DNA from 3 places in the Lactobacillus sp. ESL0259 genome. Region 3 is predicted to be linked to each of the others. Evidence: predicted binding sites of a transcription regulator. Region 3 holds the regulator's gene; each other region holds the start of a gene.

Region 1 (2,276 bases), on a different contig from region 3:
CTTTAATAAAATTGGCAAAAGCTATTTTACTCAGCTGCTCATAGTCGATCTTGCCCTGCTCAAGCTCACGCCACAGACCTTGATTATATGCATGATAGTCCCGCTGCAGCTCATCAGTTAACGGCCATTGATGCGCTTTAAAAAGACTCTGCAGAGCAAAACTCTCTGTAGCAGCAAAGTCAATTAAGGTATCATCAACATCAAAAATTATTTGTTTATAACGCAAGCATGTTCTTCCTCTCCAACTATTCCTCAGAATATAACACGTATTCACTAAAAATTAGTGTGGAGATTTATTATAACAATATTTCACAGATAAAGAACAAAATTAACTATTTTTAAATTTTGGGTTGCATTGCTTCTGCTATTTCACAAAATCGGCTATAATATCTTTTAATTTTAGCAAAAGGGGTGATTGGGCATGTTTACACTATTATTGGTTTTGTTTCTCATTTGGCTTTTTATCAAAATGGGTCTTGGCTTTTTTAAAATTCTATTTTTCCTTCTGACCTGTGCTCTGACCTTCTTTTTCTTTGTTCAATTACTGCTTCCGGTAGCTGTTTTTCTGGGAGTCATTTTTCTCATATTTGCCCTAGTTAGACGCTAGTTTATCTCCAAAATTAAACATATATTCAAGCATAATAAGTATCACTTTTAACTTATTATGCTTTTTTATATTTGCGAATGCTATATGATTTTTTATTAACCTCGATAACTTACTCGCACATCACGTTGTGACTTTTACTTGTGTTTGAGACTAAATTTTTCTCTATCAAATACAAGATATTGTGGTATAGTTCTAGTGGACACCATAGATAATGTATCTGTGGAACAATAATTAATTTTAAGGAGTGACTTTGAATATGAAAAATACGAGCATAACGTTGGATCAGGGCTACATTGATCAAGTGAAACAAAATGTCACCCCCCATTGGGGAGAACTTGGCTGGGTTACTTATAAACGAACCTATGCCAGATGGCTTCCGGAAAAAAATCGTTCCGAAAATTGGGACGAAACGGTTAAACGTGTAATTGAGGGCAACATTAACCTTGATCCTCGTCTCAAAGGCACTCCTTCAAAAGAAGTAGTCGCTGAACTAACAAACGAAGCCAAGGATTTATTTAAACTAGTGTACGGTTTAGGAGCAACGCCTTCTGGACGTAATCTGTGGGTTTCCGGCACCGACTACCAAAAGCGCAATGGTGACTCGTTAAATAATTGCTGGTTTATTGCTATTCGGCCGCAAAAATACGGTGATAGCCATATAGTTCCCGACTATTTAGGTCAAACGCAAGAAGCAGTTTCAATGCCTTTCTCATTTCTTTTTGACGAATCAATGAAAGGTGGCGGCGTTGGCTTTTCTGTTGTCCAAGACAATATTAAAAAGATTCCTACAGTTGATAATAAAATTGATTTAACGGTTGTAATTGATAAAAACAGTGCTTCATACGCTGATTCAGTTAAACTTGGTGCAACGGATAAAGATGAGTGGGCCAAGCAAAGCAAGGACAAATCAGATTACGTTTATTACAATTTGCCTGATACTCGCGAAGGTTGGGTTTTAGCTAATGCCCGTTTAATCGACATGCACTTCAATCAAACTAATCCCGAGAATAAGACCAAGCTGGTACTTGACATCAGCAGAATTCGTCCTTACGGAGCTAAAATTCACGGCTTTGGCGGTACCGCTTCTGGTCCTATGCCCTTAGTGGAAATGTTTTTCGATATTAACAACATTATTAACAACCGGGCTGACGGCAACTTAACTTCTGTTGATTGTACGGATATCTGCAACCTGATTGGTAAAACAGTCGTTGCTGGTAATGTAAGAAGGTCAGCGGAACTAGCTTTAGGTACAAGCACCGACCAAGACTTTATCACTATGAAACAAGATAAAGACAAACTTTACCACCACCGTTGGGCCTCAAACAACAGTGTAGCCATTGATTCTAACTTTGATGAATATGAACTAATCGCAAACGGTATTAGAGAAAATGGTGAACCGGGAATAGTTAACCTGGATTTATCTCGTAATTATGGCCGGATCATTGACGGTTATCAAAAAGATATTGACGGTGATGTTGAGGGTACTAACCCTTGTGGAGAAATTTCCTTGGGTAATGGTGAACCATGCAACCTGTTTGAAGTATTCCCGTATATTGCCGAACAAGAAAACTGGGATTTAAAAGATGTTTTCAGATTGGCAACTCGCTTTGCTAAACGAGTAACCTTTAGTAGCTACGACTGGGAAATATCCCGCAATATCATTTCCAAG
Region 2 (2,276 bases), on a different contig from region 3:
TGGTTACAAATAAGAGTGGATGATAAGAAAACAGGATGACACTGGCAATAATGCCTAGGAGTGCGCTGCTAAATGTTTGCTCTAAACTGAAAAAGCCATCTTGATTAATTTGGTTTATATCGTTAGTAAACCAGGAAACATAATCAGCTTCCGTGTGCTTGTTGAAATCTTCATACTCTTGGCGACCAATTATATGGGCTAATGCGTTCCTAATGGAATTATCGACGGCCTTGATGATTACAGCGGAATACCGTGAACTACAAAAAAAGAAAATCAGAAAAAAGCCCCAGCTAAGCAAGTTTAAACCTGTATCAACAATAAAGCCCTTTAAACTGTGCTGAGTCAAAGCAGTAAGTGCATTACCTTTAAAAATGCTGGCAGCAGTTTGTGCCAAATTCCGGCCAAAATAGAGGATGGCTAAAATTACATACATGCCTGAATTACGTTTAATGTAGGTCCAAAGCGAAAATTTTGTTATAGTATCGTCCATGATTTACTTCCTGTCTAAATCCCTATTTTTAGAGTTAATACTAAAATGATTTTGGTTCAATAGATAATATGGTTTTTGCATTACTTCTTCAAAAGACTCTTAACTGGTACTTACAGCAGGAGTTGTACTATCTAAAGATAAAAATCTTTTCAAGATATCAGTTATGCCCTCTTGTTTCCATCATTTACTAATAATTTTATAATTTACTTACTATCTTATATCTTTTTTAACATTAAAACAATTTGTTTTTAATTTTTATTCTTAAAATTTTCCCATAGCAACAGTATATAAATATCAACTGCAACTTTTTCGAGCCTTTAAAAAATAATTCGTTCTATAATTGCAAAATCACTTATTATACTTAATGCAATCAAAACGAGCAATTATTGACTACTTTATTTATCACAGAATCGATAGAATCAAAGTACAGAATAAAAGGGCTTAACACCGGATAATATTGGCATTAATCCTCAGTAAAATAATTAATTAATATTTATCGGTCAGATTTTTTGGTTTCACGTGTAACATCTAACTTCTACAAAAAATTATTTACTTGAATACTCAATTTTTTATTCTGTATTATACAAAATCACTTGACTTTTTGATTAAAATTTTAATTTACTTTTTGCTTGTATACCACTATATCTCGTATTAAACTAAATAAGAATCTATATATTGTATTTAAGAAAGAACGTGATCCAAGTTATTGTTTTAAGTGGGCCAATTGGAGCCGGTAAATCCAGTTTAACTAGTATTTTAGCTGAGCACTTAGGTACACAAGCCTTTTATGAGGGAGTGGATAATAATCCTGTTCTTCCTTTATATTATCAAGACATGAAACGCTATACTTTTTTGCTTAATATCTATCTGCTTAACCACCGTTTAGCACAAATCAACCAGGCAATTCGTGAAAAAAATAGTGTATCTGACCGTTCAATTTATGAAGATGCACTCTTTTTCAAAATGAACGCGGACAGTAAAGTAGCTGACCCTACTGAATTTAAGATATACGACAGTTTACTCGAAAACATGATGGAAGATACCCCAGGTAATCCCAGCAAAAAGCCAGATTTACTAATTTACATTCATGTTTCCTTGGATACAATGCTTAAACGCATTAAAAAGCGGGGGCGTTCATTTGAGCAAATCAGTACCGATCCTAGTTTAAAAGACTATTACGCTAGGCTAATTAAGTACTATGAACCATGGTATGAGAAATATGATGCATCTCCTAAGATTAAGATCGACGGGGATAAATACGACTTTATCTGCGATGAAGATGCTAAAAAAGAAGTTTTAAATCAGATTGATGACAAATTGCACGCAATAGGCAATTTAGAATAGAGAAGGAACGTGATGACAGTTATTGTTTTAAGCGGGCCAATTGGAGCCGGTAAATCCAGTTTAACCAGTATTTTAGCTAAGTATTTAGGAACCAAACCATTTTATGAGAGTGTCGATAACAATCCTGTATTGCCACTTTTTTATGCTGATCCTAAAAAATACGCATTCTTACTTCAGGTATTTTTCCTAAACACTCGTTTTCGTAGTATCAAGGATGCATTGACTGATGATAATAACGTTCTTGATCGTTCAATCTATGAGGATGCCCTTTTCTTCCAAATGAATGCGGACATTGGTCGTGCAACGAAAGAAGAAGTAGCTACCTATTACGAACTGCTTAATAATATGATGAGTGAGCTCAAGCATATGCCTAAGAAAAATCCAGACTTGCTGGTTCATATTAAAGTTTCATACGACACCATGATTAAAAGAATTCAAAAGC
Region 3 (2,276 bases):
TATGGCTAATAGTATCCCGGCAATAAAAGTTGCAGAACTGCACGATAATATTAATTCGTTGATAGAATTAGCTATAGCAGAAAGGGGCACTACTGTTCATACATATCTTGATGCTAATGGCAAGACCGGCGGTTTTCAAAAAATGTTGCAAGTATATGATCATAAGGGCGAACCTTGTGAACGTTGCGGAACTCCTCTTGAAAAAATTAAAGTAAACGGCCGAGGAACTACTTTTTGCCCTAAATGTCAGGTGATTTATAAATGACAACTATTTTGGGCTTAACTGGTGGAATAGCCAGCGGCAAAAGCACAGCAGATATCTTTTTTAAAGAAAAGCACATACCCGTGATAGACTGTGACCAAATAGCTCATGATATTTTAAATGTTGGTAATAAAGGGTATGAATTAGTCAAAAAGCAATTTGGTGCACAAATAATCAATGAAGATCAATCAATCAACCGATCAGTTTTAGGCCAAATAGTTTTTAATGACGCAAAGCAGCTTGACATTCTTAATAAAATTACCCATCCGTTGATTTTTAAAGAAATACAAGCTAAAATTGCGCTAAACAAGGTTGCTAAAAAGCCTTTAATTATTGTAGATGCACCAGTTTTGTTTGAAGCAAATGGTCAAAAATATTGTGACTGCACTTTATTAATTGCCATACCTGAATCTTTGCAGTTAAAGCGGCTGATGTTAAGGGATCATTTAAGTAAAGATGCTGCTTTGAAACGTATTCGCAGTCAGATGTCCTTGTCTCAGAAAGAAAAACTAGCTGACTTTGTAATTAATAATGTTGGTACAAAGCAAGATCTGAAATATCAACTTGAGCAGTTGCTTCTTAAAATAAAAGAGGAGTATTAATATGGAATGTCCTAATTGTCATAAAAATGCATCAAAAGTAATAGATTCTCGCCCCAGTGATGAAAATCGTGCAATCAGACGGCGGCGTGAGTGTGAAAACTGTGGCTTTCGTTTTACTACGTTTGAAAGAGTCGAGACGACACCACTACTGGTAATCAAAAATGATGGCACTCGTGAACCTTTTAACCGGAAAAAAATTTTACACGGTGTTATGGCTGCGGGTCAAAAGCGCCCAATATCTAGTTCACAATTTGAAGAATTAGTTGATCATGTAGAAAACAAAGTCCGTCAGCAAGGAGTTAGTGAGATTTCTTCCAAAAAGATTGGTCAATTAGTAATGGATGAACTGGCTAAAATTGATGATGTCGCTTATATTCGTTTTGCCTCTATTTATCGTGAATTCAAAGATATGTCCAGCTTCATGAAAACCATGGAAGATATGATTGCAAAAAGGGAGAAAGGTAATTAATTATGTTTGAGACAAATGATCCCAAACAACCATTTTTCATTGCTAACAGGGTGGATATTTTTCCGAAGGATTTACGGGTTTTAATCAAATTATACCAGCCGCTCATTGGATCTCTGGCGCTGGCAGTTTATTTAAGCTTAAATGAAGACTACAATCCGCAAGCGATGCTCTCTGATGCCAAAGGTCTCTATTTTTTGCAGGAGCAAGCCGACTGCGATATCAAAAAATTATTTCCCGCGTTGCATAAACTTGAAGCTGTCGGTTTAATTGAAAGCCATTTGCTTACTAACCAAATTATGGGTCAGGTTTTATGTTTTAAACTTAAAAGTGTTCCTTCCAGCAGTGAGTTTTTTACCACCGCACTTTTAGCAAGTTTATTAAAAGAAAAAGTGGGTGTTACAGCCTTTAATAAATTGAGCCATGAGTTTGCTAGAGAAACTAAGCAAAGTCAAAGCAGCATCAGTGGAATTAAGGAAGCACCTAACGTATCTGCATCCTTTATGGAAGTTTTTCATTTACCTGACCAAGAAGCAATTGATCCTTCTATTGATGTGAAAAAAGCTGCTAAAGAAAACAGTTCTGTTTCTAAAGCTTTTGCTACCGTCAATGAGCAAGAGCATATTGACTGGGATTTTATGAAACAGCAATTTGAAATTTATCAAATCGCGGGCAGCGAAATTGATCAGAATGAAGAAGCTATTCGAGCTGTTATGCGCATGTACGGACTTTCCGAGCAAGAATTTGTTGATGAAGCAATACCTTGCTTACATGGTGATTATCATTTGAATATGCGTCAAATTAAGCAATCTATCGCTAACAGTATTCATGGAACTGATACGCGCCGGCATTTGCCCAAAAAAGAAGAACTAACAGACAAGCTTGTCAATAATAGTCACTTAAATGAAGATGAACAGCAGCTATTGCAGAAAGCTCAATCTGATAC

What was found. The regulator NrdR, encoded in region 3, represses ribonucleotide reductase genes. The targets are predictions, from matches to a motif close to ACACNATATATNGTGT.
Region 1: a site for NrdR is predicted at 777-792, ahead of nrdJ (ribonucleoside-triphosphate reductase, adenosylcobalamin-dependent). Genes of this name have one in related genera too.
Region 2: a site for NrdR is predicted at 1,127-1,142, ahead of F5ESL0259_RS08685 (deoxynucleoside kinase). Genes of this name have one in related genera too.

The regions. Positions count from the first base shown of each region.
Region 1 is NZ_REHP01000001.1:92,653-94,928, reverse strand. Features, by position in the region: gene F5ESL0259_RS00455 (YjjG family noncanonical pyrimidine nucleotidase) at 1-226, opposite strand, end outside; gene nrdJ (ribonucleoside-triphosphate reductase, adenosylcobalamin-dependent) at 864-2,276, shown strand, end outside.
Region 2 is NZ_REHP01000011.1:151,878-154,153, forward strand. Features, by position in the region: gene F5ESL0259_RS08680 (ABC transporter ATP-binding protein) at 1-490, opposite strand, end outside; gene F5ESL0259_RS08685 (deoxynucleoside kinase) at 1,184-1,834, shown strand; gene F5ESL0259_RS08690 (deoxynucleoside kinase) at 1,847-2,276, shown strand, end outside.
Region 3 is NZ_REHP01000007.1:78,502-80,777, reverse strand. Features, by position in the region: gene mutM (bifunctional DNA-formamidopyrimidine glycosylase/DNA-(apurinic or apyrimidinic site) lyase) at 1-265, shown strand, start outside; gene coaE (dephospho-CoA kinase) at 262-864, shown strand; gene nrdR (transcriptional regulator NrdR) at 866-1,333, shown strand; gene F5ESL0259_RS05600 (DnaD domain protein) at 1,336-2,276, shown strand, end outside.